DNA from 2 places in the Pseudomonas sp. LBUM1644 genome. Region 1 is predicted to be linked to the other one. Evidence: riboswitches for the same ligand, from Rfam matches in the RefSeq annotation. Region 1 holds a riboswitch; the other holds the start of a gene.
What was found. Region 1 has a riboswitch for cobalamin ahead of ACA052_RS16585 (CbtB domain-containing protein). Riboswitches for the same ligand answer to the same signal wherever they lie in the genome.
Positions count from the first base shown of each region.

Region 2: linked by a shared signal. The riboswitch ahead of cobO (cob(I)yrinic acid a,c-diamide adenosyltransferase) and the one ahead of ACA052_RS16585 (CbtB domain-containing protein) in region 1 are both predicted to bind cobalamin.

Region 1 covers NZ_CP166812.1:3,680,257-3,695,584, forward strand. Annotated here, with positions in the region: gene cobW (cobalamin biosynthesis protein CobW) at 1-534, opposite strand, end outside; cobalamin riboswitch at 632-844, opposite strand; cobalamin riboswitch at 1,044-1,271, shown strand; gene ACA052_RS16585 (CbtB domain-containing protein) at 1,392-1,583, shown strand; gene ACA052_RS16590 (CbtA family protein) at 1,595-2,299, shown strand; gene ACA052_RS16595 (cobalamin biosynthesis protein) at 2,296-2,709, shown strand; gene cobM (precorrin-4 C(11)-methyltransferase) at 2,793-3,539, shown strand; gene nfuA (Fe-S biogenesis protein NfuA) at 3,689-4,273, opposite strand; gene ACA052_RS16610 (acyltransferase family protein) at 4,331-5,365, opposite strand; gene ACA052_RS16615 (fatty acid cis/trans isomerase) at 5,548-7,845, opposite strand; gene metH (methionine synthase) at 8,001-11,711, shown strand; gene ACA052_RS16625 (NEL-type E3 ubiquitin ligase domain-containing protein) at 11,775-15,328, opposite strand, start outside.
Region 2 covers NZ_CP166812.1:4,532,619-4,547,946, reverse strand. Annotated here, with positions in the region: gene ACA052_RS20685 (pyridoxal-phosphate dependent enzyme) at 1-1,253, shown strand, start outside; gene ACA052_RS20680 (trans-sulfuration enzyme family protein) at 1,250-2,428, shown strand; gene ACA052_RS20675 (DUF3108 domain-containing protein) at 2,494-3,207, opposite strand; gene purN (phosphoribosylglycinamide formyltransferase) at 3,216-3,866, opposite strand; gene purM (phosphoribosylformylglycinamidine cyclo-ligase) at 3,866-4,924, opposite strand; gene ACA052_RS20660 (DUF2066 domain-containing protein) at 5,308-6,363, shown strand; gene ACA052_RS20655 (AI-2E family transporter) at 6,402-7,475, shown strand; gene hda (DnaA regulatory inactivator Hda) at 7,706-8,410, shown strand; gene ACA052_RS20645 (C40 family peptidase) at 8,624-9,259, shown strand; gene ACA052_RS20640 (C40 family peptidase) at 9,423-9,959, shown strand; gene ACA052_RS20635 (O-methyltransferase) at 9,978-10,631, shown strand; gene ACA052_RS20630 (PQQ-dependent sugar dehydrogenase) at 10,894-12,207, opposite strand; gene ACA052_RS20625 (hypothetical protein) at 12,274-12,858, opposite strand; cobalamin riboswitch at 13,013-13,246, shown strand; gene cobO (cob(I)yrinic acid a,c-diamide adenosyltransferase) at 13,329-13,940, shown strand; gene ACA052_RS20615 (cobyrinic acid a,c-diamide synthase CobB) at 13,937-15,319, shown strand; gene bluB (5,6-dimethylbenzimidazole synthase) at 15,316-15,328, shown strand, end outside.

The DNA.
Region 1 (15,328 bases):
CAATTGGTCGGCGAACAGTTCGTGCAGTGGCGATTCGTGGTCCAGGTTCGGGTCGAGTTTGCGCTGGGCATCGACCTGATCCGGGAACGCGGCAAACGTGCCAGCCGCCACGGCCGGGCTGTCGACCACGGTGATCACCGCGTCAACGGTGCAGGCACTGCGGATTTCCGGCCACTGGAAGGCCTGGACCAGAGGCTTTGGCAGCGCCAGGCCCGAGGTCTCGATGAGGATGTGGTCGAGGTCACCGCGCCGGGCCACCAGCTCGCGCATCACCGGGAAGAATTCTTCCTGGACGGTGCAGCACAGGCAGCCGTTGGCCAGTTCGTAGACGCGGCCGTTGGCTTCTTCTTCAGTGCAGCCGATGGAGCATTGCTTGAGGATTTCACCGTCGATGCCCAGCTCGCCGAACTCGTTGACGATCACCGCAATGCGGCGGCCCTGTGCGTTGTCGAGCATGTGCCGCAGCAAGGTGGTTTTGCCCGAGCCGAGGAAGCCGGTAACGATGGTGACGGGGAGTTTGGCCAGTGTTTTCATCGGATGCCCTTTGGCAAGGTGGCGGGCAAACGGGACGACGACCGCAGCGATTGAACGCGCGGAAGATTTCGCCACCGGATCACCCCGCCCGGTTGTAGTGAGAATTCGTTTCGAGGCAGGTCTCCTGGCTGACGGTGTGCCTGTCGCTAGACTGGCGTTTGCTGCGCCTTCCCGCGGGCTTCAGGGCTGAAGCGTGCAGTGGCGTGGCAGCGAACATCACCGTTCACAGTTGCGGGGGCAGCCGCGGCATCGACCGCGTTCCCTTCTTAGCTTCGGCAATCGCCGAAGAACCTCGAAAGCGCAAGGCTACGCATGGTGTGAGGGCGGGTCAATCGTGACCTGCCGCTACTCCTGTAGGAGCTGCCGAAGGCTGCGATCTTTTGATCTTGTTTTTAAAAAACAAAGTCAAAAGATCGCAGCCTTCGGCAGCTCCTACAGGGGACCAGTCGGGGTTCCGGCATGCAGTTGAGAACCCTTGCCAATTGACGCCCAACCCCCGCCCATGCTCTCCTACGCATCTTGTTACGGGTGCCCTTCACAGGGTGAAACGGGAAACCGGTGAATCATGTGCTTTACTCAAAGCCATGTCAGTCCGGTGCTGCCCCCGCAACGGTAAGCGAGCGAAGAATCAAATCCACTGTGACAGCAGTTCGGCATGGGAAGGTGATTCTTGCAGGTTTCGGCTGACGCCAAAGCCCCTCGTGAGCCCGGAGACCGGCCCGCAACACAAAGTGACGATTACGTTCACTGAATAACAAACCCGCGGTGGGCGGGCGCTGTTTGAATCTCTGCGTGCCCGATTCGCAGGGGTCCTCCATGCGCTCTATTCACCCGCTGACAGACCAGAGGGAAGCGCCATGTCGATCATCAGCAGCACCGACCACAGCACCGCCAGCACCACCACGACCCTGACTCAACGTCTGACCGCCGCCGTGTGTGCGTCAATCCTTGGCGCGTGCCTGGTGTATTTCGCCGGTTTCTCGCACATCGAAGCCGTGCACAACGCCGCGCACGATACCCGACACAGCTCCGCGTTCCCGTGCCATTGAGACCTGCTGACATGATCAAGCGTATTGCGCAAACCGCAGGTTTCACCGGGCTGCTGGCCGCCCTGTTGCTGACCCTGCTGCAAAGTTTCTGGGTGGCGCCGCTGATTCTTCAGGCGGAAACCTACGAGAAGGCCGCACCGGCCGTTGAAGTTCACGAACACGCCGACGCTGCCTTGGCCGGGCACACCCACGATGCCGAAGCCTGGGAGCCGGAAGACGGCTGGCAGCGCGTGCTGTCGACCACTGGCGGTAACCTGGTGGTCGCTGTCGGCTTCGCTTTGATGCTCGCCGGTCTCTACACCTTGCGTGCTCCGACCAAAACTTCTCAGGGCCTGCTCTGGGGCCTGGCCGGTTACGCGACCTTCGTGTTGGCGCCGACGCTGGGCCTGCCACCGGAACTGCCGGGCACGGTCGCAGCCGATCTGGCGCAACGGCAGATCTGGTGGATCGGCACTGCCGCCTCCACGGCTGTCGGTATCGCACTGATCGTGTTCAGCCGTCACTGGCTGATGAAAGTGCTGGGTGCCGCCATCCTGGTGGTTCCACACGTGATCGGCGCGCCACAACCGGAAGTGCACTCGATGCTCGCGCCGGAAGCCCTGGAAGCCCAGTTCAAAATCGCTTCGCAGCTGACCAACATGGGATTCTGGCTGGCCCTGGGCCTGATCAGCGCCTGGTTGTTCCGCCGCAAAAGCGATGGCCAATACCACGCATGACGGATGCCAGCACAGCGCCGACCTTAGTGGTCGGCCTGGGCTGCCAGCGCGGCTGCCCCGTCAGCACGCTGCGCGCGCTACTCGAGCAGGCGTTACAGGCGCATCAAATCGAACTTCACCAGATCAAGGCGCTGGCCAGCATCGACCTGAAGCGTGATGAACCTGGCCTGCTCGAACTCGCTGCACAACTCGAGCTGCCCTTGATGTACTTCAGCAGCGCGCAATTGACCGACTATGAACCGCGACTCAGCCACCGTTCGGACATCGCTTTCGAGCGCACCGGTTGCTACGGCGTTGCAGAAAGTGCCGCCCTCGCCCTCGTGGAACAACTGACACAGGCACCGGCGAAATTGCTCATTTCGCGGCAAAAATATGCCCAGGCGACCCTGGCATTGGCCTGCGCTGCGTAAAATCCCCGATAATCACCACCTTCGATCATGAGCAATCTTCATCTGAAGCCTGCCCAGGCCCTTTTTTCTCACAGGAACCGACGATGACCGTCTACTTCATTGGCGCAGGTCCGGGCGACCCGGAGTTGATCACCGTCAAAGGCCAACGGCTGATTCGCAGCTGCCCGGTGATCATCTATGCCGGCTCTCTGGTGCCCACTGCCGTGCTCGACGGTCATTGCGCCGAACAGGTGGTCAACAGCGCCGAATTGCATCTGGAACAAATCATCGAGCTGATCAAGACGGCCCACGGGAACGGACAGGACGTGGCACGGGTGCACTCCGGTGATCCGAGTCTTTATGGGGCCATTGGCGAGCAGATTCGTTATTTACGTAAACTCGATATTCCGTTTGAAATCATTCCCGGTGTGACAGCGACGGCGGCGTGTGCCGCGCTGTTGGGGGCGGAACTGACCTTGCCGGACGTGTCTCAGAGCGTGATTCTGACTCGCTATGCCGACAAGACTGCGATGCCGGCCGGTGAAGAGTTGGGGAGCCTGGCGCAGCATGGGGCAACCATGGCGATTCATCTCGGGGTGAATCATCTGCAGAAAATATTGGCTGAATTGCTGCCGCATTACGGCGCGGATTGTCCGATTGCGGTGATCCACCGTGCGACCTGGCCGGATCAGGATTGGGTGGCGGGAACGCTGGCGGATATCGCCGGGAAGGTCGAAGCCAAGGGGTTTCGGCGTACGGCGTTGATTTTGGTGGGTCGGGTGTTGGGGAGCGATCAGTTCAGCGATTCATCGTTGTACCGTGCGGGGCATGCGCATTTGTATCGCCCCTAAGATCAAAAGATCGCAGCCTTCGGCAGCTCCTACATGGGGATGCGCTCTCCTGTAGGAGCTGCCGAAGGCTGCGATCTTTTAAAGCTTCACCCATAAAAAAACGGCGCTCACGGGGCGCCGTTTTTTCGTTTCTGCAGCGAACACCTTACTTAGTAGTAGGCGTTTTCTTTCTGCGTGTGGTCGGTCACGTCACGAACACCCTTGAGCTCGGGAATACGCTCGAGCAAGGTGCGCTCGATGCCTTCACGCAAGGTGACGTCCGCCTGGCCGCAGCCCTGGCAACCGCCGCCGAACTTCAGCACGGCGATACCGTCTTCGACCACATCGATCAGGCTGACCTGACCGCCGTGGCTCGCGAGCCCCGGGTTGATCTCGGTTTGCAGGTAGTAGTTGATGCGCTCGTTGACCGGGCTGTCGGCGTTGACCATCGGGACTTTGGCGTTTGGCGCCTTGATGGTCAACTGACCGCCCATGCGGTCGGTGGCGTAGTCAACGACTGCGTCATCGAGAAAGGCTTCGCTGAACGAATCGATGTAGGCAGTGAAGCTTTTCAGCCCCAATGCCGTGTCTTCAGGTTTTTCTTCGCCCGGCTTGCAGTAAGCAATGCAGGTTTCGGCGTACTGGGTGCCAGGCTGGGTGATAAAGACGCGGATGCCAATGCCTGGGGTGTTCTGCTTGGAGAGCAGATCAGCCAGATAATCGTGGGCGGCGTCGGTGATGGTAATAGCGGTCATGGAAACTCCTCGCAGGCTTGGGCGCAGTTTACGCCAATCATCGCGCCGCACAAAGTCCTAGTATTTTTGTCGGGAAAGAGCCGGCGCCGGTTGAGCGGCCGTTTCGCCGTCAATCCAGCCTTTAAGCCACCGATAGCTGCGCTTTTCCACCCATTCGTAACTTGCCCAGGACGCCAGACCGATAGTCGCCGCGCAAACCGCGAACATGACGTAGGGATTCAAGCCGTAGCGTTGTGCGACGAATCCACCGGTCGACAGCACCAACACATGCATCAGGTACACCGAGTAGGAACAATTGCCGAGCAGTTCAAACACCCGGTTGTTCACGAAATGGCGCTCCAATGCGATGCACGCCATGACCAGGACGGCGCTCGGCAAGCCCCAGGCCAGCAATCGTGGTGCCGGCGGCAGCAGGTAAATCGCCATCAGCGCGCCGCCGATCCCCAGCAACGGCAGCCATAACCCCGGTTTGATCCAGCCTCGGCGGTAGACCATGCCGATGGTGATCCCCAGCAGGAACTCATAGACGATATTCGAGCGATAAAACTCGCTGACCCAGCCATAACCCGTCCAGGCCTGGCACACCGCGAACAGCAGCGCCGCGACGATCAGCAGCCTGACTTGCAGGCGGAACAGCAACGCCCAGGCAAACAGCAGGTAGAACAGCATTTCGTAGTTGAGGGTCCAGCCGACATTCAGCGTCGGATATATCCCGTAGCCCCCCGGGTTTTGCGTGGGAATAAACAGCAGCGATAGCAGGAAATGCGACCAATCGACGGTTTGATCCGGCAACACCGGCTGAGCGAACACCACCAGCAGCGCCATCAACACCGTGTACAGCCAGTAAGCGGGGACGATGCGGAACAGTCGATACAGCAGGAAACGCCCCGGTGGCAGTGATTTACCCTCGGTGGACAGGAAAATCACCAGTCCGCTGATTACGAAGAAGATGTCGACGCCCACCGCGCCCTTGTCGATGAACATCTGACCGATCGGGCCACGGGCCCGGAAGTCGAAGAAAATCTGCATGAAATGATGGCAAACCACCGCCCAGGCCGCGATGGCGCGCAGTGCCTGTACTGAGATCAACATGAGCAGACCTCCCGGTTGCAAACCCGCAAATCACCGCAGATCCCCTGTAGGAGCGAGCTTGCTCGCGATGGAGTATCAGCTAAGCAAGCGTCATCTGACACACCATCGCGAGCAAGCTCGCTCCTACATTGAGGGATTGGCGGCGCTTATAGGTCCGACACCAGCCCATCATCAAAGGTCGATCAAAGATTCTCGTACCGGTTCATGTCCAGCACGCCCTCTTCCATCGGGTCCGTCTCGTGCACGTATTGGCTCAGGTCATGGAAGTAAAACCAGAACTGCGGATGGCTGCGGCGGATGCCCCAACGTTCGACGATTTTATCGAAGCGGTTGGCGTCCTTGGCGTTTTCCATGGCGTCGACGAATGCCGGCACCTGATCGGCCGGAATGTTGAACATGAAGTTCGGATAGCTACTCAGCACGCCCGGAAAAAGGGTCAGGGTGTCGAGCCCCGGCTGATAGCGCAGCGATTCTCCGAGGATGAACGCGACGTTACTATGTGCGCGGTTGCGCAGCAGGCTGTAGATCTCGCGCTTGCCGCTCGCGGTTTCAATACGCAGCATCGTCGCTTCCGGTAGTTGATCAATCACCTTGAGCCCCGCTGCCGGACGCGAAACCAGGCGACTCAGGACTTGTTCGGCACTCTGCAAGTCCGGGTCGATGTTCGGCCGCGAGCAGTATGCGCCGTCGCAACGGTTGATCGGATCGGGCCTGGCGTCGAGGTCGCCGTAAAGGGCCAGCAGTTGCAGGGCGAAATCGCGCTTGGGGTCTTTTTCGTCGAGTTTCAGCGCCGTAGGCTTGTCGTCGTCGATGGCCTCGTAATCGAGCCACATCTTGAACTTGCCGCCGCTCTGGTACCAATCGTCGAGGTAACCGTCCCGGGAATCGGCCGGCATCAGGCGCAAGAAATTCTGCTCGGCACCGTTACGGATCAGATCGAAATACAGACGCGTCTGTGCCTGGTGAGAGACGTTGCCGAATACATCGAAGTTGACCGCCAACTGGTAATAGGTGCGTTCGAGCAGCGGAAAATCGAACAGCCACAGCGTTTGCGGCACGTCTCCGATCAGGCCTTTGTTCACCGAGGCACTGTCGAAATGCCGAAAAACGCTCAGCAACGCGTTGTCATTGCCGGCCCACAACGTTGACCAGCTCGGCGCCGGCGAATCGGCATAGCTGTCTCGGCGCAGCGCCTCGTACTCGTTGCGTTTGTCGCGATAGTCGTGCCACAGGCTCAGGACGCTGCCGACGTCGTCGTTCTGTCCCGGCATGGCCAGCAAGGGGGTGGCCTGGCCGCGATAGATCGGGTCGATGATGTAGAGGTCGTGTTCCGGTGCCTGGAACAGCGCCCAGAAGTTGTCACGGATCACGTCTGTGGCGATCTGGCCCCGGCAAACCGGGCCCCGAATAAACGTGCGCACGAAGTATTCGGCGTTATCGAGCATGAACTGGTAGCGCGCTTGAGCCGGAATGGCTTCAAACGTGGTGAACGGATTCGCCCGGCGCTCCGGCCCGTACCCTGGCAACGCGTTGACCTGCCAGTTGCCGTTATAGAAGAGGCTTTTGATCCGCGCCATTTTCGGCGCGCTGAGCGGATAGGTGATGTGAGTCTTCTGCACAATCACGCCCTGCACCGGCCACAAACGGTAATACACCTGAGTGCCCGGATCGTCGTTTGGCCGCCGGGTGTTGATCAGGTCAATCGGCTGGCCGGTCGGCGTGCGCGAACGCACCCACTGGAAGAAGTGCCCCGGCTCGCCGTCCTTGAAGTACAGATGGGCGAGGAACCAATGCTCGAACAACCAGCGCCCCACCAGGCTTTGCCGCGCGCCCGGCGAATTGAGCAGGTTTTCCCACTGCACCACCTGCAACGCTTCTTTTGCGGAAGGCAACAGGCCTTGCTCATCGATGGGCGCGCCAGACGCCAGCCAGCGCTGCAGCGTCTGGTATTGCTGCTCAGTCAGGCCGGTGACCGCCAGGGGCATGCCTTCCTTTGGATGCGCGCTGGCATAGCCATCGAATTCGGCCGGCATGGCGCACATGTTTTCCCGATTGAGGCCCAGGACAATGTCCTCCGGCAATTTGGCGTTGGGTGTGAGCGGCGTTTTGTGGCCCAACTCCAGCATCCGCGCCATCAAGGCCGCTTGGCTGCCCTGGTTATCGATGACCGGATAGAAACCCTTTTGCTGCCACGCGTGCTTGCCGAAGGCGTCGTAAAACAGCCGGGTCGGTGCAGCGGCAACACTGCGCTCGCCGTCGTAGACCGGAACTTTGGTCGCACCCCGCGCGGCCCCCTCGCCGCTGCCCAGATTGAGCTGACAGGCAGCGTCATTGCACGCATGGCAGGCCACGCACTTTTCAGTAAAGATCGGCTGGATGTCGCGGCTATAGGAAATGCCAGGGGAACTCGTCGGTCCTTGCGCAGCCGCACCGATGCTTAATAGCAGCAAAAAAATGCTGGTGATGAGGCGATACGACATGTCCCTGGTCCTGATCCTGGAAAAACGCAGCGATTCTACCGGTCCGACATCCGCGCCAACATGAACGATATTCATGCAAAACCAAGACATGCTCTAAAACCGCACAGGTTTGCTATGATCCCGGCCCTTCGTCATGGTCTTTTCGAGTAGTCCCAATGTCCGATCGCAGCATTCGCCTTCAAGCTCTCAAGCACGCCCTCAAAGAGCGCATCCTGATTCTCGATGGCGGCATGGGCACGATGATCCAGAGCTACAAGCTCGAGGAGCAGGATTACCGCGGCAAACGCTTCGCCGACTGGCCAAGCGATGTGAAAGGCAACAACGACCTGTTGGTGCTGACGCGCCCGGATGTCATTGGTGGCATCGAGAAAGCCTACCTGGATGCCGGCGCCGACATTCTGGAAACCAACACCTTCAACGCCACGCAGATTTCCCTCGCCGATTACGGCATGCAGGCCCTGGCGTACGAGTTAAACGTAGAAGGTGCGCGCCTGGCACGCAAGGTCGCGGACGCCAAGACCCTGGAAACCCCGGACAAACCGCGCTTCGTCGCCGGCGTGCTTGGCCCTACCAGCCGCACCTGTTCGCTGTCGCCAGACGTGAACAACCCTGGCTATCGCAACGTAACGTTCGATGAACTGGTGGAGAACTACACCGAATCCACCAAGGGCCTGATCGAAGGTGGCGCCGACCTGATCCTGATCGAAACCATTTTCGACACCCTGAACGCCAAAGCCGCGATCTTCGCCGTGCAAGGGGTGTTCGAAGAACTGGGCATCGAACTGCCGATCATGATCTCCGGAACCATTACTGACGCCTCCGGCCGCACATTGTCGGGCCAGACCACCGAAGCGTTCTGGAACTCCGTGGCCCACGCCAAGCCGATTTCGGTTGGCCTGAACTGCGCCCTCGGCGCCAGCGAACTGCGCCCTTACCTGGAAGAGCTGTCGAACAAGGCCGGCACCCACGTTTCGGCGCACCCGAACGCCGGCCTGCCGAACGAATTCGGTGAATACGATGAATTGCCGTCGGAAACCGCCAAGGTAATCGAAGAGTTCGCCCAAAGCGGCTTCCTAAACATCGTCGGCGGTTGCTGCGGCACCACGCCGGGCCACATCGAAGCCATCGCCAACGCCGTGGCCGGTTACGCGCCGCGCCAGATTCCGGAGATTCCAAAGGCGTGCCGCCTGTCGGGCCTGGAGCCGTTCACCATCGATCGCAGTTCGCTGTTCGTCAACGTCGGCGAGCGCACCAACATCACCGGTTCCGCCAAGTTTGCCCGCCTGATCCGTGAAGACAACTACACCGAAGCCCTGGAAGTCGCCCTGCAGCAGGTCGAAGCCGGCGCCCAGGTGATCGACATCAACATGGACGAAGGGATGCTCGATTCGAAGAAGGCCATGGTGACCTTCCTCAATCTGATTGCCGGTGAACCGGACATCTCCCGCGTGCCGATCATGATCGACTCCTCCAAGTGGGAAGTGATCGAAGCCGGCCTGAAGTGCATCCAGGGCAAGGGCATCGTCAACTCGATCAGCATGAAGGAAGGCGTCGAGCAGTTCATTCATCACGCCAAACTGTGCAAGCGCTACGGCGCAGCAGTCGTGGTGATGGCCTTCGACGAAGCCGGCCAGGCCGACACCGAAGCGCGCAAAAAAGAAATCTGCAAACGCTCCTACGACATTCTGGTCAACGAAGTCGGCTTCCCGCCGGAAGACATCATCTTCGACCCGAACATCTTCGCCGTGGCCACCGGCATCGAAGAACACAACAACTACGCAGTGGACTTCATCAACGCCTGCGCCTACATCCGCGACGAGCTGCCGTATGCGCTGACCTCGGGCGGCGTGTCCAACGTGTCGTTCTCGTTCCGGGGCAACAACCCGGTGCGTGAGGCGATTCACTCGGTGTTCCTGTTGTATGCGATCCGCAACGGCCTGACCATGGGCATCGTCAACGCCGGCCAGCTGGAGATCTACGACCAGATCCCGGCCGAACTGCGCGACGCGGTCGAAGACGTGGTGCTCAACCGTACCCCGGAAGGCACCGACGCCCTCCTCGCCATTGCCGACAAGTACAAGGGCGACGGCAGCGTCAAGGAAGCCGAGACCGAAGAGTGGCGCGGCTGGCCCGTCAACAAGCGTCTGGAGCATGCACTGGTCAAAGGCATCACCACGCACATCGTTGAAGACACCGAAGAATCGCGCCAGTCGTTCGCCCGGCCAATCGAAGTCATCGAAGGCCCGCTGATGTCCGGCATGAACATCGTCGGCGACCTGTTCGGCGCCGGCAAAATGTTCCTGCCGCAGGTGGTCAAATCCGCCCGCGTGATGAAGCAGGCCGTGGCTCACTTGATTCCGTTCATCGAGCTGGAAAAAGGCGACAAGCCGGAAGCCAAGGGCAAGATCCTGATGGCGACGGTAAAAGGTGACGTGCACGACATCGGCAAGAACATCGTCGGCGTGGTGTTGGGCTGTAACGGCTACGACATCGTCGACCTCGGCGTGATGGTACCGGCCGAGAAAATCCTGCAAGTGGCCAAGGAGCAGAAGTGCGACATCATCGGCCTCTCCGGCCTGATCACACCGTCGCTGGATGAAATGGTCCACGTGGCTCGCGAGATGCAGCGCCAGGACTTTCACCTGCCGTTGATGATCGGTGGCGCGACCACCTCCAAAGCGCACACGGCGGTGAAAATCGAGCCGAAGTACAGCAATGACGCAGTGATCTACGTCACCGACGCCTCCCGCGCCGTGGGCGTGGCGACGCAGTTGCTGTCCAAGGAATTGAAGCCGGCGTTCGTTGAGAAGACGCGCCTGGACTACATCGAAGTCCGCGAGCGTACTGCCAATCGCAGCGCGCGCACCGAGCGCCTGAGCTACCCGGCGGCCGTCGCCAAGAAACCGCAGTTTGACTGGAGCACCTACACGCCGGTCAAACCAACCTTCACCGGCGCCAAGGTGCTGGACAACATCGACCTGAAAGTGCTGGCCGAGTACATCGACTGGACACCGTTCTTCATCTCCTGGGACCTGGCTGGCAAGTTCCCGCGCATCCTGCAGGACGAAGTGGTCGGTGAAGCCGCCACCTCGCTGTACGCCGACGCCCAGGAAATGCTCGCCAAGTTGATCGACGAGAAATTGATCAGCGCCCGCGCCGTGTTTGGTTTCTGGCCGGCCAACCAGGTGCGTGACGACGACATCGAAGTCTACGGCGATGACGGCAAGCCGATTGCCAAGCTGCACCACTTGCGCCAGCAGACCATTAAGACCGACGGCAAGCCGAACTTCTCCCTGGCCGACTTCGTGGCACCGAAGGACAGCGAAGTGACCGACTACGTCGGCGGCTTCATCACCACCGCCGGGATCGGCGCCGAAGAAGTGGCCAAGGCTTATCAGGACGCCGGCGACGATTACAACTCGATCATGGTCAAGGCGCTGGCTGACCGTCTGGCCGAAGCGTGCGCCGAGTGGCTGCACCAGCAGGTGCGTAAAGACTACTGGGGTTACGCCAAGGACGAGACGCTCGATAACGAGGCGCTGATCAAGGAGCAATACACCGGCATCCGCCCTGCTCCCGGCTACCCGGCCTGCCCGGACCACACCGAGAAAGGCACGTTGTTCAAGTTGCTGGATCCAGAAGCGGAAGAACTCAAGGCGGGTCGCAGCGGCGTGTTCCTCACCGAACACTACGCGATGTTCCCGGCTGCGGCGGTCAGCGGCTGGTACTTCGCTCACCCGCAGGCGCAGTACTTTGCCGTGGGCAAGATAGACAAGGACCAGGTGCAGAGCTACACGTCGCGTAAAGGCCAGGAATTGAGCGTGACCGAACGGTGGATGGCGCCGAACCTGGGTTACGACAACTGATTGATGGGTGGCGGCGGGCTCTGGAGGCGCAACGGTGCCTCCAGAGCTTTACGCGCGGATGAATCAGGTCGGTGCGTCCTGCCCGGACATTTCACGTTTGGAAAGTTCGGTCAGTAGACGCTGGCGATTGCTGTCATTGTCGGCGTCCAGCGCTTTCACCTCCTGTAAGTACTTGCCATCAAACTCGGGGTATTTATCCTCCAGTAGATTGTGCTTCTCCTGAAAGTCCTGCTGCACCTTGGCAAATTCCGCCGGATAGGTTTCTTCGAGGTAGTTTCTCCAGTATTGACGCGCAATCAGCTGCTCGATAAACGTGGGCTTCTTTTCCTGCTCAAGAATCGTCGTATAGGCCTTATCGAGGTCCGCTGCCGTGACCTTGGCCAGGCTTGAATACAACATGCCTTTGGGTTGGGCGGGCAGATCAAGCCGCTGGGCGAGGCCGATTCGGTAGGCAAGGCGAATCTCGGCAGGGTCAATAAAGGGCTTGAGCAGAATTTGTGTCCTGGCAACTTCTTCGACCTGGGCCAGGCGAAACAGTCCTCTGGACAGTTTCAGCAGCTCGCGACCTTTATGTTCCGGGACAATTGACTTCAAGGCCTCAAACTCATAGACCTCGACTTCCAGTTCGTTGAACAACAATATTCGGCCATCACCACAGGTCACGCGATGCCTCAATGCCTTCGACAGGCCCATCAATCGCTTGCTCAATGCTTCATCGCCATAGGCGGCTTCGAGGATGCGCCAGACTCGCCGCGTGAGATCAAGGCGATCCAGACTGAAGTCCTCAGTGTGTTGGAGTTGTGAAAGCACGTATGCAAAGTCATGCGTGCTGTCCTGCTCCATCACGGCGTCCCACATCTGGTGTTTTTCCGAGCCTGCCGCGACTCCGGCAAACCATCGTGTTTTTTGGACGTCGGATGTCTCGTGGTCCGGGTGAATATCTCCGTCGTCCGTATCGGAGGACTCCGAGCGTGCGAATCCTTCCAGCAAACCGTCAATCTGCTCTGCGGTAAAACCCAACCCGCGACCGGTGTTGCTCAGATAATCCTGCAGTCGCATCAATTGCACCTCGTCCAGCGTGTTGTCGCTCAGATCGGTGCCGGCCATCAGGACGGCGTGTTCAGGCTGAAAGGCATCTGGAGGGATCGTTTCAATCTCGTTGCCCCTCAAATTGAGGGTGGTCAGCGCCGGCGCTTCGAGTACTCCCAGCGGCCAGTCGTCCAGGTGGTTTTTGCTCAAATCAAGGGCCTGTAACTGACCCAGTCCTGTGACGTCGAACTCCACCAGCCTGTTTTCGCTCAGGTCCAGCCATTGAAGGTGAGTCAGCGAGCGCAACTGAAGGTGCAATGGACCGCTGGCACTCAAACCGTTGTAACTCACGCTCAGGTGAGTCAAGTGTTCACATTGTGCAACCGCCTCAGGCAACGCGCCCAGGTTGTTGCGATTGAGTATCAGGCTATGCAACCGGGGAAACGAACGCAAAAACGCGTCCGAATCCTCTGAGAGCCTGACACCGTTCAGGTCCAACGCACCGACATGGTTGAATTTAACCGGGAGCTCCGGAAAATCGCCGACGACAAGACCGGTGAAATCCAGCACGAAATCACTCGGCGTTCCCGCCGCCTCAGGCGCGTCATGCAACGTGGCGCGCCAGCATTCAAGGAGCCGATCAGCAGCGCGGCGACGGTCTACGGCGCTGACCCAGGTTCCGCGATTGCGAAAAGCGGGAACATCGATCCAGTCATTCAACCCCTGGATCAATTGCTTCTGTTCCTGCTGCCACTGGCCCAGCCGGGCTTCAATATCCGTAGCGCTCATTCCCTGTGTACGCCAGGCTTCAATGCGCTCGACGGCCTCAGTGGTGCCAAGCCGAGGATCAAGACGTTGCAGCCTCGCGGCCGAGGTCAAGGGCACCTCCCCTTCGCCAGGCTCCAGGTACTGCGGCAATACAAGGTCTGGCTGCGCCGACACTTCGACCGGAAAGAACTCTGGATCGCCCCCGGTTTGTCCTGCCGACAGCAGTGATCGAGTGATGCCCATAGGCCTCTCGATCACCGTACGCTCAGCGAATGCCTTTACCGCGAGGAACGCTTTTGGGCTGAGTCGGCAACCTTGCAGAGACGTCTTTAGCAGCAACTGATCGTGGCCGATTTGCGCCGCGGCGGGGATGTCGGTGATGCCGCTGTGATTCAAGGCCAGATAACGCAGGTCGGGGAGCGACAACACGCCCTCGGGCCACGCACGAAGATGGGTATGACTCAGGTCCAGGCTCGTCAGGCGCGTCATCGAACCGACCTCAAGTGCACCGACGCGGTTGTACGCCAGATTCAGCGTTCGCAACGAGGTCAAACGATTCAATCGTGCTTGCGTCGAAGCCGTGATCGTCAGCTCATTGAAGGAGAGATCCAATTCGCCAAGCTGTCCCATTGCCTCAATGGCCCGTGGTAGTTCGGTCAGCCGGTTCGAGCTCAATTCGAGTGTATGCAACTGGGGAAATGCGCTCAGAAAATCATTCACCTGTGCCGTTGAAAGTCCGTTACCTCTCAGGCTCAAGCGGCGAACATGAGGAAACGTTGTGCCCCCGAGCTCGGGTAAATTTCCCAGGGGGCCCCATCCCGTGAGATCCAGCATGTCGTTTTGTAAATGGCTGTATAACCACGAGGGGCCAGCAATGGGTTCTTGTGGCGTGTACCGGGCACGCAGTCCGTGGCGCCAGGATGCCCGGATTTTCTCAGCGATCAGCTCGCGGTGATGAACCGCCACTTGCTGCCCATCGACCCGAACCACCCGTTCCTTCCAAACGGCCAGCGATTGATTCAAGGCACGCCGCTGTTCATGCAATGCATCGACCTGATCCAGCAACGCCTGCCCGGACAGTCCGTCTTTGTTGAATTGAATCATTGCGTCTGAAGCGAACGTGTAGTCCTCGGGCAGCAGCTCTGCCAAACGCCCGCTGCAATAGCGGCCTACCATGTGCGGTTCGTACACCAGATGTGCCGGATTGTCATGCACATGCTTATAAGCCTTCATGAACGCTTCAGGCTCCAGGGCGGCCCAGTTCAATTGCAAGCTACGCCATAGCGGTTCATGCCCGTTAAACAGTTCGGCAGGCAGCGACTTGATGTTTGCTGCCTGCAAATCCAGGGTTTCAAGCCTGGCCAGTTGCAACACCCCGGTTGGCCAATCCGTTAAATATCCCGTTAACTTTAAGGTCCGCAAGTTCGTCAGCGCGCTGTAGTCCATCGTGGCCATATTGCTGTTGAGCGATAGTTTTTCCAGCTGAGTCATTCCCTCGAGTGCCCGCGACAACTCAGAAGTCCCGGTTAGAAATGCATTGTTGAGCGTCAACTCAGTGATACCCGTCAAGTCGGACAGCCTCTCGCCCATGGCAGCCATATCCTGCGCATTCACAGAAATTTCCAGCTTTTTCAGTTTTGGAAACTGCTGTAGCACCGCACTGCCCGATTCACCGATGATCTGGCCACTGTTGAGTTGCAAATTGCGCACATGAGAGAAGTCGGCATCCCACTCGGGCAATGCGTCAGCGCCACGCAAATCCAGATCAAAAACAGGCTCCAGATCTCGATAGAGGCCATTGCGCCAACACTGAATCAACC
Region 2 (15,328 bases), 850 kb from region 1:
GATCGATCAAGGACCGCATCGGCCTGGCAATGATCGACGCCGCCGAGCGCGATGGCCGTCTGCGCCCCGGTGGCACCATCGTCGAAGCCACCGCCGGCAACACCGGGCTCGGCCTGGCCCTGGTCGGTCGTGCCAAGGGCTACCGGGTGGTGTTGGTGGTGCCGGACAAGATGTCCACCGAGAAGGTCTTGCACTTGAAGGCCATGGGCGCCGAGGTGCACATCACCCGTTCCGACGTCGGCAAGGGCCATCCCGATTACTATCAGGACGTCGCGGCGCGGCTTGCGCAGGAAATTCCCGACGCTTTCTTTGCCGATCAATTCAACAACCCGGCCAACCCGCTGGCCCACGAGTGCAGCACCGCGCCGGAGATCTGGGCGCAGACTCAACACGATCTGGATGCCATCGTCGTCGGCGTCGGCTCGGCCGGCACGCTCACCGGGTTGACCCGTTTCTTCAAACGCGTGCAGCCAAACCTGGAAATGGTGCTGGCCGATCCAATCGGGTCGGTAATGGCCGAATACAGCCGCAGCGGCAACCTCATTACGCCCGGTTCGTGGGCGGTGGAGGGCATCGGTGAAGACTTCATTCCATCAATTGCCGATCTCTCAAGTGTGCGCCACGCCTATTCGATCAGTGACGAGGAAAGCTTCGATCATGCCCGCCAACTGCTGCGCGCCGAGGGTATTCTCGGCGGCTCCTCTACGGGCACCTTGCTGGCGGCGGCCTTGCGCTACTGCCGCGAGCAGCCCGAGCCGAAGCGCGTGGTCAGCTTTGTTTGCGACACCGGCACTCGCTACCTGTCGAAGGTGTACAACGACCAATGGATGAACGATCAGGGTTTGCTTGCGCGTAAGCCGTATGGCGATCTGCGTGACGTGATCGCGCGGCGTTTCGAAGATGGCCGGGTGGTCAGCGTAGGCCCGGACGACACGCTGCTCACAGCCTTCCAGCGCATGCGCCTGGCGGACGTCTCGCAACTGCCGGTGCTGGCGGACGGGCAGCGGCTGGTCGGCGTGATCGACGAGTCCGATATTTTGCTGGGCATGCAGGAAGGCGCGTCGAATTTCCGCCTGACCGTGGCCAGCGCAATGACTGACAAGCTGCAAACCCTGCCGCCCGGTGCCAGCCTGGCCGAACTACGGGCCGAGCTCGACCGTGGGCTGGTGGCGATCATCGCCGACGCCTCAGGCTTCCATGGCTTGGTTACTCGAGTCGACATGCTCAATCATTTACGGAGATCCCTTACATGAGTCAGCACGATGAAAATGCGCCGCCACGGGGTTTCGCCACCCGTGTCATCCATGCCGGACAGACGCCGGACCCCACCACCGGGGCGCTGATGCCACCGATTTACGCCAATTCCACTTACTTGCAGCAGAGCCCTGGTGTGCACAAGGGTTTCGACTACGGGCGCTCGCACAATCCAACACGTTTTGCGCTGGAGCGTTGTGTGGCCGACCTCGAGGGCGGCACGCAGGCGTTCGCCTTCGCTTCCGGGCTGGCGACTATCTCGACCGTGCTTGAGCTGCTCGATACCGGCTCGCACATTGTTTCCGGCAATGACCTGTACGGCGGCACCTTCCGCTTGTTCGACAAAGTGCGTCGGCGCAGTGCCGGGCATCGCTTCACCTTTGTCGATCTGACTGACCTGTCGGCCTTCGAGGCGGCGCTACAGGACGACACGCGCATGGTCTGTGTCGAGACGCCAAGCAATCCCTTGTTGCGCCTGACCGACCTCGCCGCCATTGCGCGTATCTGCCGCGACCGAGGCATCATCTGCGTGGCCGACAACACCTTTGCCAGCCCGTGGATCCAGCGTCCCCTGGAGCTGGGCTTCGATATCGTGGTGCATTCGACGACCAAGTACCTGAACGGCCACTCCGACGTCATCGGCGGCATCGCGGTGGTCGGGCAGAACGCGGAACTGGCCGAGCGCCTGGGCTTCTTGCAGAACGCGGTCGGCGCTATCGCCGGGCCATTCGACGCCTTCCTCACGCTACGTGGCGTGAAGACGCTGGCGCTGCGCATGGAGCGCCACTGCAGCAATGCGCTGGAGCTGGCGCAATGGCTGGAGCGTCAACCGCAAGTGGCGCGTGTCTACTACCCGGGCCTGCCGTCACACCCGCAGCACGAACTGGCGCGGCAGCAGATGCGCGGTTTCGGCGGGATGATTTCTCTCGACCTGAACAGTGACCTGGCGGGCGCCAAGCGTTTCCTGGAGAGCATGCAGATCTTTGCCCTGGCCGAGAGCCTGGGCGGGGTGGAAAGCCTGATCGAGCACCCGGCGATCATGACCCACGCCACAATCCCGGCAGACACCCGCGCCGAGCTGGGCATTGGCGATGCGCTGGTGCGATTGTCTGTAGGTGTCGAGGATGTGGAAGACCTGCGCGCCGACCTGGCTCAGGGCCTGGCGCGGATCTGACAATACATTAGGCATAAAAAAATCCGGAATCCTCATCGGATTCCGGATTTTCGTGTCGACCCGGATCAGCTGCCTTTGACAGCCTTGCCGTTGACCGTACCGTCGAGGAGCATGATGTTGTACTCCTTGCCGTCGGTTTCAACCTGTTGCAGGCGAACCAGCAAGTAATCCCAGTCCTTGGCGAACCACAGCACGGTGATGCGCTTGCTTTGTGTGGGGTCGCGCACGCGCTCGACCTTGATTGCCTCAATCTGGCCAGCCTTGGTGTCGACCTTCTCCGAACCCAGCACGCGGAAGTCATAGGTATCGACTTCGCCATCATCGACGACCTGATAGCTCATGCTTTTCTTGCCGGCCGCGACGTCATGCTGCAGCGCAAGTTGATAGGTGGACTTGTCGACCATGCCGCGATTCAGCGGGATCTTGACCGGGTCACCACGATCGGTGCCGGTGACCATTTTGGTGGTCCAGTCGAAATCCAGATCGGCTTTCTTGGCTTTGCCCAAGCCGCCACGTTCGAAGTGATAGGACTGTGGCAGCAGTGTGTCCTTGTCGAGGGTCAGGGTGCTTTCCTCGGACAGGCTGGCAATCATCATCGACGCCTTGAAGCTGAGTTTCCAGACGCCGTTGGCTTGCTTGGTCAGGCTGCGTTCAGCCGTGCCGCTCATCGGCAGTTGTTTCCAGTCGGCGGTGTAGCTGGCGGAGAAGGGTTGAAGTTCTGCAGCCTGCGCAAAGGGCAGGGCGAGCAGAGCGCAAGCGAAGAGCAGGGCGCGACGCATAAAATCTCCTAGGTTCGAATCAAGTGGCCGCTGGCCGCGAGTATCTGGCCATCCAGTAAAGCACCTTGTTCACCGAGTGATAAACGACCTTCGGCAAACCAGCGTATGGCCATCGGGTAGATCAGGTGTTCCTGAGCGTGAACCCGCTGCGCCAGACTCTGCGGCGAATCCTGCAACTCTACCGGTATTACTGCCTGTACGACCAGTGGTCCGCCATCGAGTTCCTCGGTGACGAAATGCACGGAGCAGCCGTGCTCGGTGTCGCCGGCCTCCAAAGCGCGCTGATGAGTGTGTAACCCTTTGTATTTGGGCAACAGCGAGGGATGGATGTTGAGCAGGCGCCCCTGATAGTGGCGCACGAAGTCTGCGCTGAGAATGCGCATGAAACCGGCCAGTACCACGAGTTTTGGATTGAACGCGTCGATCAGTTCGATCAGCGCGGCATCGAAGGCTTCGCGGCCTTCGAACGCCTTGTGATCCAGGGAGCGGGTGTCGATACCTGCGTCCCTGGCGCGTTGCAGACCGTAGGCGTCGGCGCGGTTGGAAATCACCGCAGCGATGCGGACCGGGCTGTCGCCGGTCCGCGTGCTGTCGATCAAGGCCTGCAAGTTACTGCCGGTGCCAGACAACAGCACCACGACATCACAGGTGACGGACATTAGTGCGCCTTAAGGTTCTTCAGTTCGACCTGAGCCGCGCCTTCGGCAGCGGTGGAGATCTGGCCGATGACCCAAGGCTGCTCGCCGGCTTCGCGCAATACGTTCAACGCGGTTTCAACGTGCTCTTGAGCCACGCAGATGACCATGCCGACGCCGCAGTTCAGCACGCGGTGCATTTCGTTTTCGTCGACGTTGCCTTTCTCTTGCAGCCAGTCGAACACCGCAGGGCGGGTCCAGCTCGCCACGTCAACCACCGCTTGTGCGCCTTTTGGCAGCACGCGCGGGATGTTGTCCAGCAGGCCACCACCGGTGATGTGGGCCATGGCTTTGACCGCGCCGGTTTCCTTGATCAGTTTGAGCAGCGGCTTCACGTAGATACGGGTCGGGGCCATCAACAGGTCGGTCAGCGGCTTGCCGTCGAGCTGGATGTTTTCGATGTCTGCACCGGACACTTCGATGATCTTGCGGATCAGCGAGTAGCCGTTGGAGTGCGGGCCGGAAGACGGCAGGGCGAGCAATGCGTCACCGGCAGCGACTTTGGAACCGTCGATGATTTCGGATTTTTCCACGACGCCAACACAGAAGCCGGCCAGGTCGTAGTCTTCGCCTTCGTACATGCCAGGCATTTCAGCGGTTTCGCCGCCGACCAGGGAGCAGCCGGACAGTTCACAGCCAGCGCCGATGCCGGTCACGACCTGGGTCGCGGTTTCGACGTTCAGTTTGCCGGTGGCGTAGTAGTCGAGGAAGAACAGCGGCTCGGCGCCACAGACCACCAGATCGTTGACGCACATGGCCACCAGGTCGATGCCGATGCTGTCGTGCTTGTTCAGGTTCAGTGCCAGGCGCAGTTTGGTGCCGACGCCGTCAGTACCAGAAACCAGCACAGGCTGCTTGTAGCCGGCCGGGATTTCGCAGAGGGCGCCGAAACCGCCCAGGCCGCCCATGACTTCCGGGCGCGCAGTGCGCTTGGCGACGCTCTTGATGCGTTCGACCAATGCTTCACCGGCGTCGATGTCTACACCGGCGTCCTTGTAGCTCAGGGAGGGTTGCTTGCTCATGATCCAGGCCTTTAGGGGGGATTCAGGGGTAACGACCGAGTCCAGTGGGACCGCCGAAACAGACGAAGGCGAGTGCCATGCGCGAATTTCAGGGTGCCCGGCTGTTGCCGGTCTGCGAAGGCGCGCGATTTTATCAGGCTTGAGGGGCAGCGGCCATCCTCACGCCGACGGCAGGGGCATATCGCATTAAAAAAATTGATATTGCGCGTTTTGGTGGGGTCTTACATGGCTGTATAAGGTATCGCTATTAACCGTCTATCGTTAGGACAGTGCGAAAACTTAGTTGGATCGTGGTGAATGTTTTGCGCAGGGATGTGGTCACAGCCTTGCCCGATCTTCTTCATGCGGTCTGTTCCAGCCGCTCTTGTCGTCAGGAATCCTCCATGCGTTTTTGTAAATTCTTGTTTGTGGGTTGTTTGTCTCTTTTCAGCCTGGCGAGTCATGCCGAAACCGTCAAAGGCCTTTATCAAGTTCGCGAGCCCGTCAGCAGCCAGACCCAGGAGGAGCGCGATCAAGCGACGCAGCGCGCGTTGGATACCCTGGTGCTGCGCCTGACCGGCGACCCCAAGGCTGCGCAAAACCCGGGGCTGGCGGCGGTGCGCAAAGATCCGCAACAAATCATTAGTCAATACGGCTTTGAGGCCGGCCCGCCGGAAGTGCTGAAAGTCGATTTCGACCCGGCGACCACCGAGCAGGCGCTGCGGCGCGCCGGGCTGTCGCTGTGGGGCGCCAATCGGCCGTCGATCCTCGGCTGGTGGCTGAACGACTCCACCGAGGGCTCGAGCCTGGTGGGCGATGGCCAGGCCAGTGCTGCACCGTTGCGTCGCGCGGCACAACACCGGGGCTTGCCGTTGCGTCTGCCGTTGGCGGACTTGAGTGAACAGCTGGTAGCGACGGCGCCGAATCTTGAAGGTACGGACGCAACACCCCTGCGCGCAGCGTCGGAACGATACAACGCGGATGCCTTGCTGGCGGTGCATGCCCATGAAGAGGGTGGCCAATGGCAAGCCAAGTGGCATTTGTTTCTGGGCGATCAGAAGGAAGCGGGGAGTGTGCAGGGCGCGGATCAGGCCGCCGTCGCCGATGCGGTGATGCTGGCGGTCAGTGAGCGCCTGGCACCGCGATTTGTGGTCAAGGCGGGTGTTTCGGGCGAGCAGTTGCTGGAAGTGCAAGGCATGAACCTGGAGCACTACGCGGCGCTCGGGCGTTTGTTGGAACCGTTTGGTGCGCGCCTGCAAAGCGTCGATGGCGACCGCATTCTCTATCGGGTCAATGGCAGTGCCGAACAGTTGCGGGCGCAGTTGTCGCTGGCGAAATTGCAGGAGGTCCCGGCCGGTCAGGCACCGGCGCCAACGGCTCCGGTTCAGCCGGCCGAGGGTTCGGCACCGGTTGTAGCGCCAGCTCCGGCGCCTGTGCCGCAGTTGCGATTCCGTTGGTAAGGTTTTCTTTCTTTATATAGATGCATAGGGAGTTGTACATGGCCGATACGCGGCGTTGGTTCTGGTTGGGTGGGGTTGTCCTGCTCTGCGCGTTTGTCTGGCTGTTGCATCCAATCTTGACGCCGTTCCTGGTGGCGCTGCTGTTGGCCTATCTGTTCGATCCGCTGGTGGATCGGCTGGAAAAGGCCGGGTTATCGCGGACCTGGGGCGTGATCGCGGTGTTTGCACTGTTCGCGCTGATCTTCACGACATTGCTGCTGGTGTTGGTGCCGATGCTCGCCAGGCAGCTTTTTCGTCTGTACGAGTTGGCGCCGCAGATGCTCGACTGGTTGCAACACACCGCGTTGCCGTGGGCGCAATCGAAATTCGGGCTGTCGGATAATTTCTGGAAGTTCGACAAGTTGAAGGCTGCGATCAGTGAACACATGGGCCAGACCAGTGACATTGTCGGCGTGGTGCTTAGCCAGGCAACGGCTTCCGGGCTGGCATTGATCGGCTGGCTGGCGAATCTGGTGCTGATTCCGGTGGTGAGTTTCTACTTGCTACGGGATTGGGACGTCATGATGGCCAAGGTCCGCAGCCTGCTGCCCCGTGATCGCGAAGAGCGCGTGGTTTCCCTGGCGGGGGAATGCCATGAAGTGCTCGGGGCGTTTGTCCGCGGGCAGTTACTGGTGATGCTGGCGTTGGGTGTGATCTACGCGGCGGGCTTGATGCTGGTCGGATTGGAGTTGGGGCTGTTGATTGGCCTGATTGCCGGTCTGGCGGCGATCGTGCCCTACATGGGGTTTGTGATTGGCATTGGCGCGGCGTTGATTGCCGGCCTGTTTCAGTTTGGTGGCGACTTGTATCCCATGATCGGCATCGTCGCGGTGTTCATGATCGGCCAGGCGCTGGAAGGCATGGTGCTGACGCCATTGCTGGTGGGCGACCGGATCGGTCTACATCCTGTGGCGGTGATTTTTGCGATTCTGGCGGGCGGTGAACTGTTCGGGTTTACCGGCGTATTGCTGGCGCTGCCGGTGGCGGCGGTCATCATGGTGCTGGTGCGTCATGTGCATGATTTGTATAAAGATTCTGATATGTACAGTGGCGTCGACGAACCGGAACTGTAAGAACGGTCGATGACCCTTGGCGGGCAGCCTGGTTTGATGCCAGGTGAGCCCGCTTCCTTCGCGCAGCTGTCACATGCGCCGCCAAAGAAACTGTCATAAAACCAGTGCGTTAACGCAAACCTTTGATTTTGCTTGTGGTCTGTCGCATTGTGCGGGCAGCTTCACGGGTATAAACTTCGCAAACTTTACACAGAGGCCACTAACGGTTCCGTTGGAACTGTTCAGTCAGCATGAAACCGATTCAGCTGCCCCTAGGTGTGCGTCTGCGTGATGACGCTACCTTTATCAACTACTACCCAGGCGCCAATGCCGCAGCACTCGGCTATGTCGAGCGGCTATGCGAAGCCGACGCCGGCTGGACCGAAAGCCTGATTTATCTCTGGGGCAAGGACGGGGTAGGGCGTACCCACTTGTTGCAGGCCGCTTGCCTGCGCTTTGAACAGTTGGGGGAGCCGGCGGTGTACCTGCCGTTGGCCGAGTTGCTGGATCGCGGCACCGAAATTCTCGATAACCTCGAACAATACGAACTGGTCTGCCTGGATGATCTGCAGGCGGTAGCCGGGCGTGCGGATTGGGAAGAGGCGCTGTTCCATCTGTTCAATCGTTTACGTGATAGCGGTCGACGCCTTCTGATCGCTGCGTCGACCTCCCCGCGTGAATTGCCGGTGAAGCTGGCGGACCTGAAATCCCGTCTCACACTGGCACTGATCTTCCAGATGCGCCCGCTTTCCGACGAAGACAAATTACGTGCATTGCAACTGCGCGCGTCGCGTCGCGGCCTGCACCTGACCGATGAAGTCGGGCATTTTATCCTGACCCGTGGCACTCGCAGCATGAGCGCACTTTTCGAGCTGCTCGAGCGTCTCGATCAGGCCTCACTTCAAGCCCAGCGCAAGCTGACCATTCCGTTTCTAAAAGAGACGCTGGGCTGGTAAAACCCAAGCCCTACAGGGTTTTTGGCATATTTCAGGCGCCAAAAAATCCGCTTTCCTACAGGCTGTAGGCCGCGCAAGTGTCTAAATGGGGCTTTAGCGCTTAGATGTAAACGCGAAACCGGAAAGTCACATAAAGTTCGATTGAATTTGCAAATGAGGATGATAGCGGGCATAGTCTCGGCTTCTTTACAACTATCAGCCACGGTCGTGCCCATGCTAAATCGCTTTGCACCCCTCGTGCCTCTCGCACTTGTCACCCTGTTGTTCGGTTGCGCCGCTCACTCTCCAGTGTCCGAGCAGGCCCCTCAACAGCAGGTTAATAATTCTGTTACCGCCCAGTCTTCCGCTCTTTACCAGGAAGAACTGGCTACCGAAAAAGAACTGGCAGACTTCGCTGATGGCAAGTCCTACCAGCTTCCGGCTCTCGCTGACAGCATCCTCGAACGCGGCATGTCCCTGATCGGTACCCGTTACCGTTTCGGCGGCACCTCCGAAGCCGGCTTTGATTGCAGCGGCTTCATCGGTTACCTGTTCCGTGAAGAAGCCGGCATGAACCTGCCGCGCTCTACGCGTGAAATGATCAACGTCGACGCTCCGCTGGTTTCTCGCAGCAAGCTGGAACCTGGCGATTTGCTGTTTTTCGCCACCAATGGTCGTCGCGGTCGCGTCAGTCACGCCGGGATCTACCTGGGTGACAACCAGTTCATCCATTCCAGCAGCCGCCGTAGCGGTGGCGTCCGCATCGACAGCCTGGGCGATAGCTACTGGAATAAAACCTTCATCGAAGCCAAGCGCGCACTCGCGATGGCCCCGACTGCCGCCCCGGAAATCGTCACGGCGCGTAAGTAAGCGGACAGTTTGTAAGGTGAACTTAAAGTCTTACTTGAAGTTTGCCGCGTAGCCGCTAGAATCCAGATCTATTATTGATGGCAAACCGCCTGCGTCCTGCGCAGGCGGTTTTCTTTTCTGCGTCCCCGCAGAAAAAGCCGCAGCCAGATCAGGATGTTCTGCCATGACGAACTCGGCCCGCCTCGCAATCATGTTCTTCGCAGCGCTGCTCAGCGCCTGCGCCAGCCGCACACCGCCCCCTGCGCCGGTGGTTCGCGCTCCGATCGTTTTCAGCTCCGCCCAACCCTTTTCGCCCGAAGCGGAAGACGTGCTGTTTCGAGCGTTGGGCCTGGTGGGCACACCTTATCGCTGGGGCGGCAACACGCCGGATTCGGGCTTCGATTGCAGCGGATTGATCGGCTATGTTTACCGTGATGTCACGGGCATCTCTCTGCCACGTACCACGCGCGAGATGATCAGCATGCAGGCGGCCGATGTCGGCAAGGAAGGCCTGCAGACCGGCGACCTGATTTTCTTCGCCACCAATGGCGGCTCGCAGGTCAGCCACGCCGGTATCTATGTCGGCGAAGGTCGTTTCGTCCATGCGCCAGCCACTGGCGGCACGGTCAAGCTCGACAGCCTGTCCAAGGCGTATTGGCAGAAAGCCTACCTGAGCGCCAAGCGTGTCTTGCAGCCCGAGCACTTGGCGCGCAACCCGTAACAGCCAGAGGTTGTGGTCATGACCGCACGCACGCTCAATCTCGACGATTCCCTGTACCAATACCTGCTCGACGTCTCCCTGAGGGAGACGCCGCTGCTCAAGCGTTTGCGCGATGAAACCCAGGCGCTGCCCATGGCTCGCTGGCAGGTGGCGCCAGAGCAGGGGCAATTTCTCGCGTTATTGGTGAAGCTCACGGGGGCGAAGCGTTTGCTGGAAGTCGGTACCTTTACCGGTTACAGCGCCTTGTGCATGGCGGCGGCATTGCCGGATGACGGTTCACTGATCTGCTGTGATGTTCCCGGCGACTACAACGCCACCGCACGCCGTTACTGGCAGGCGGCGGGGCTTGCCGATCGAATTGATCTGCGCCTGGCGCCGGCGCTGGAGACGCTCAGCCAGTTGAATCAGCCAGGGCACTTTGATTTGATTTTCATTGATGCCGACAAGGCCAACTATCCCGCTTACCTGGAGCACGCCTTGCGTTTGCTGCGGGTTGGTGGTCTGGCGGTGTTCGATAACACGCTGTGGAGCGGGCGGGTGCTTGAGGAGAGTCCTGAAAGCGAGGACACCCGAGCCATCCAGGCACTCAATTGCGCGCTAAAGGATGACTCGCGTGTGGATCTATCGTTGCTGCCGTTAGGTGATGGACTGACACTTTGCCGTAAGCGATAAACGCCGATCCCCTCTACGAGCGAGCTTGCTCGCGAAGGCGTCATCCCATTCAGCATCAGCATTGACTGACCCACCGCTATCGCGAGCAGGCTCACTCCTAACGGGAGATTTTGGACGTACACAAATCCCAGGCTGCCAACAAAACCTGTGGGAGCGGGCTTGCTCGCGAAGGCGTCATCACATTCAACATCAGTGATGACTGACCCACCGCTTTCGCGAGCAAGCCCGCTCCCACATTGGATATGTGTAGGCAGTTGGAGATTTACTTAACCGCAGAAACCCGCCACACCTTGTTCCCCACATCATCCGCCACCAGCAGATCACCCTGCTGATCAATCACCACGCCCACCGGCCGGCCCATCGCATCGTCCTCGGCGTTGAGGAAGCCGGTAAGCACATCCACCGGCGGTCCGTTCGGTTTGCCGGCGCTGAACGGTACGAATATCACTTTGTAGCCGCTGTGCGGGTTGCGGTTCCATGAGCCGTGCTGGCCGATGAAGGCTCCTTCCCTGAATTGAGTGGGGAGGGTGTTGCCTTCAGCAAACGTCAGGCCCAGCGACGCAGTATGCGGGCCGACGGCATAGTCCGGGGCAATCGCCTTGGCTACCAGGTCAGGGTTTTGCGGGTCCACGCGGATGTCGACGTGCTGGCCGTAATAGCTGAACGGCCAGCCGTAGAACGCGCCGTCCTTGACCGAGGTGATGTAGTCGGGCACCAGGTCGCTGCCGATTTCGTCTCGCTCGTTAACCGCTGTCCACAATGCGCCACTGTGCGGTTCCCAGGCCATGCCGTTCGGGTTGCGCAGGCCGGAAGCGAAGATCCGGTGGTTGCCGGTGGCCCGGTCCACTTCCCAGATCGCTGCGCGACCTTCTTCCTTATCCAAACCGTTTTCGGCGACATTGCTGTTGGAACCCACCGTGACGTACAACTTACTGCCGTCCTTGCTGGCGATGACGTTTTTGGTCCAGTGGTGATTCAGCGTGCCGCCCGGCAAGTCGACCACTTTGACCGGTTGCGACTTGATCGTTGTATCGCCGCTTTCATAGTGGAAACGCAGCAAGCGGTCCGTGTCGGCCACGTACAGATCATTGCCGACCAGGGTCATGCCAAAAGGCGAGTTAAGGTTTTCCAGGAACACCGTGCGGGTTTCGGCGATGCCGTCATGGTCCGTGTCCCGCAGCAACGTGATGCGGTTCGGACTCGGTACGCCGGCACCGGCGCGGCCCATGACTTTTTTCATGACCCAGCCTTTAACACCTTTGCCGTCATCGGGTTTCGGCGGTGCGTTGGTTTCGGCTACCAATATGTCGCCATTGGGCAACACGTAGAGCCATCGCGGATGGTCGAGGCCTTCTGCAAAAGCCGCCACCTGAGTCCCTGTGGCGGCCGTGGGGGTTGCGCCGGCCGGCCAGCCGACCGCCGGGGCGATGTTCATGGTCGGCAACAAAGTTTTGTTGGGTTCTGGCAGTTTGGGCGACGGGCCGGTGCCGTCGGAAACTTGCAGGCTGGAGGTTTCACCACAGGCGGCGAGCCCTCCGGCGAGCGCGATGACGAGAACGAGCTGGGGCTTACGCATGCTGGTTTTCCCTATGAATGCCTTATCTATTCATAGAGGAGCTGAAAGGTTCGAAGGTTCAACAGGTCAGCCGCGGGCTTCCTTGAACAGCACGGCAATGCCCGGGTGATAGTTGCCTGCTTCATTGCGCAACTTGCGGTAGGCGTAGGGGAAATACCAGGCGACGGCGCAGCTGTGTTCCTTCTGCAGGTCGTCGACCATGTCCTGGAGTTCCTCCGGCTTTGCGCCATGCTGGGCTTTTTGCGGCGCGACAAACAGGCAACCGAGTTTCAGGTCGCTGGCATAGCTGATTTTCTTCGCGTCGCTGGTGATGTCGATCAGGGCCTGGGTCAGGTGAAGGCTGTTGACCTGCGGCCAGCGCTGCGTGACCTGAAGGTAAGCGCGTTCTTCCGCGGTGGCGATAAACAGGTCGGCGCGGCCATTGCGCTCGCCTTCTTCGGTCTGTTTGCGGGTCGGCGATTGTTGCAGCGTGACCATTTCCGCCATCCAGGCCGCTGCGGAAAGCAGCCCGAGGTTGGCTTTTTCATCGAACCAGTACGGGGTGTCGTTATCGCCGCGCACGGCGTTGTAACGGTCGATACAGTCAAACCAGCGTTCGAGCACCGGGCGTAGGAATTCCAGCTTCGGATTGCTGATGATCATGCCTTGCATGTTGCTCACCCTTGTTATTTTGATTGTAGGTTGTGGCTCTTTGATATCATTGCTGGCAGCGTGGCACAACAATGACGTCGGCCGATTGACCGGCGGCAGTATATCGTTCGCCAGCGTTCTGTCTTCAATTGACGCTCCACCCCCAACACTCTAACCTTCGCGGCTTGTTTCAGGTGCTCTGTGACCCTGGTCGACAGAGTGAAACAGGGAAGCCGGTGAGTGGGCTCATTTCACAATGACGAGCCACGATCCCGGCGCTGCCCCCGCAACGGTAAATGAGTGAAGACTGCGCCTTGAGCCACTGTGTCGATTGTCGGCATGGGAAGGCGCGCAGTCAGGCGTATCGCCGCTCATGAGCCCGGAGACCGGCCTGACTCATCCAGCGGCATCACGGTGGGCGATGCCAGGCTTTTTGCCGTCTATTCTTGTGCCTGCCCGCCGTTATTCCAGCCTCAACGGAGAGCTCCCCCATGACTGATACCCCCGATCGTGACGAACGCCATCTGGCGCGCATGCAGCGCAAAAAGGCCGTGATCGACGAACGCATCGCCAATTCCCCGAATGAATGCGGCCTGCTGCTGGTGCTGACCGGCAACGGCAAAGGCAAAAGTAGCTCGGCGTTTGGCATGCTCGCCCGGTCCATGGGCCACGGCATGCAGTGCGGCGTGGTGCAGTTCATCAAGGGGCGCAACAGCACCGGCGAAGAGTTGTTCTTTCGGCGCTTTCCGGAGCAGGTGCGTTTTCATGTGATGGGTGAGGGTTTTACCTGGGAAACCCAGGATCGCCAGCGTGATATCGCTGCCGCCGAAGCCGCGTGGGCCGTGTCGCAGCAATTGCTGCGCGATCCGTCGATCGGCCTGGTAGTGCTCGATGAATTGAACATCGCGCTCAAACACGGCTATCTCGACCTCGATATGGTGCTCAGCGATTTGCAGGCCCGTCCGCCGATGCAGCACGTTGTCGTCACGGGTCGCGGCGCCAAACCGGAAATGATCGAACTGGCGGATACCGTCACCGAAATGGACGTGATCAAGCACGCGTTCCAGGCCGGGATCAAAGCGCAAAAAGGCGTCGAACTGTGAATCAACCACGTCATTGCCCGGCGGTTCTCATAGCCGCGCCGGCCTCCGGCCAGGGCAAGACCACCGTCACTGCTGCGCTGGCCCGTTTGCATCGCAATCAGGGGCGCAAGGTCCGTGTGTTCAAATGTGGCCCGGACTTTCTCGACCCGATGATTCTCGAGCGCGCCAGCGGTGCGCCGGTCTATCAACTGGACATGTGGATGGTCGGCGAGCAGGAAAGTCGTCGGCTGTTGTGGGAAGCCGCCGGTGAGGCGGACCTGATCCTCATCGAAGGCGTCATGGGCCTCTTCGACGGTACGCCGTCCAGCGCTGACCTGGCGCGGCACTTCGGTGTGCCGGTGCTCGGTGTGATCGACGGCACCGCCATGGCCCAGACTTTTGGTGCGCTGGCATTGGGGCTTGCAAAGTATCAGCCGGACTTGCCGTTTGCCGGCGTGTTGGCCAACCGCGTCGGCACCTTGCGTCACGCACAATTGCTCGAAGGCAGTTTGACCGAAGGCTTGCGTTGGTACGGCGCGTTGTCGCGGGAAACCGGGATCGAATTGCCGAGCCGCCATCTCGGTCTGGTCCAGGCCAGTGAGTTGAACGATCTCGATGTGCGCCTCGATGCAGCAGCCGATGCCTTGGCCAGTAGCTGTGAAGTCGCGCTACCACCGGCAGTGGAATTTGCCGCCCCGGATGTGATCGCTGTCGAGCCTTTGCTGGCCGGTGTGCGGATTGCCGTGGCCCGTGACGAAGCGTTTGCCTTCACCTACGGCGCAAGCCTGGATTTGCTGCGAGCCATGGGCGCCGAGTTGCTGTTTTTCTCGCCGATCCGTGATGCGCAGTTGCCGGAGGCTGACAGCCTTTATCTTCCCGGTGGTTATCCGGAATTGCACCATGTGGCGCTGTCGCAGAACAGCTCGATGCTCGACGCTATTCGCGCTCACCATGGCGCAGGCAAACCGCTGCTGGCGGAGTGTGGCGGCATGTTGTACCTGCTCGATTCATTGACTGATGTCGAAGGCACTCGCGCTGAGTTGGTGGGTTTGCTGACGGGGGATGCGGTGATGCAAAAGCGCCTCGCCGCGTTGGCCTTGCAGGCGGTTGAGTTGCCGGAAGGCTCGTTGCGCGGGCACACCTATCACCATTCACTGACCAGCACCGAGCTTGAGCCGATTGCTCGAGGGTTGAGCCCGAATGGTGGGCGCGGGGCGGAGGCGGTTTATCGTCAGGGGCGGATGACGGCCTCTTATGTGCATTTTTATTTTCCGTCGAATCCATCGGCGATTGCCGCACTGTTTGCGCCTGACCTTGAGGCCGCCTTCGCGAGCAAGCCCGCTCCCACATTGGATCACCTAAACCCTGTGGGAGCGGGCTTGCTCGCGAAGAGGCCATGACCGACAACG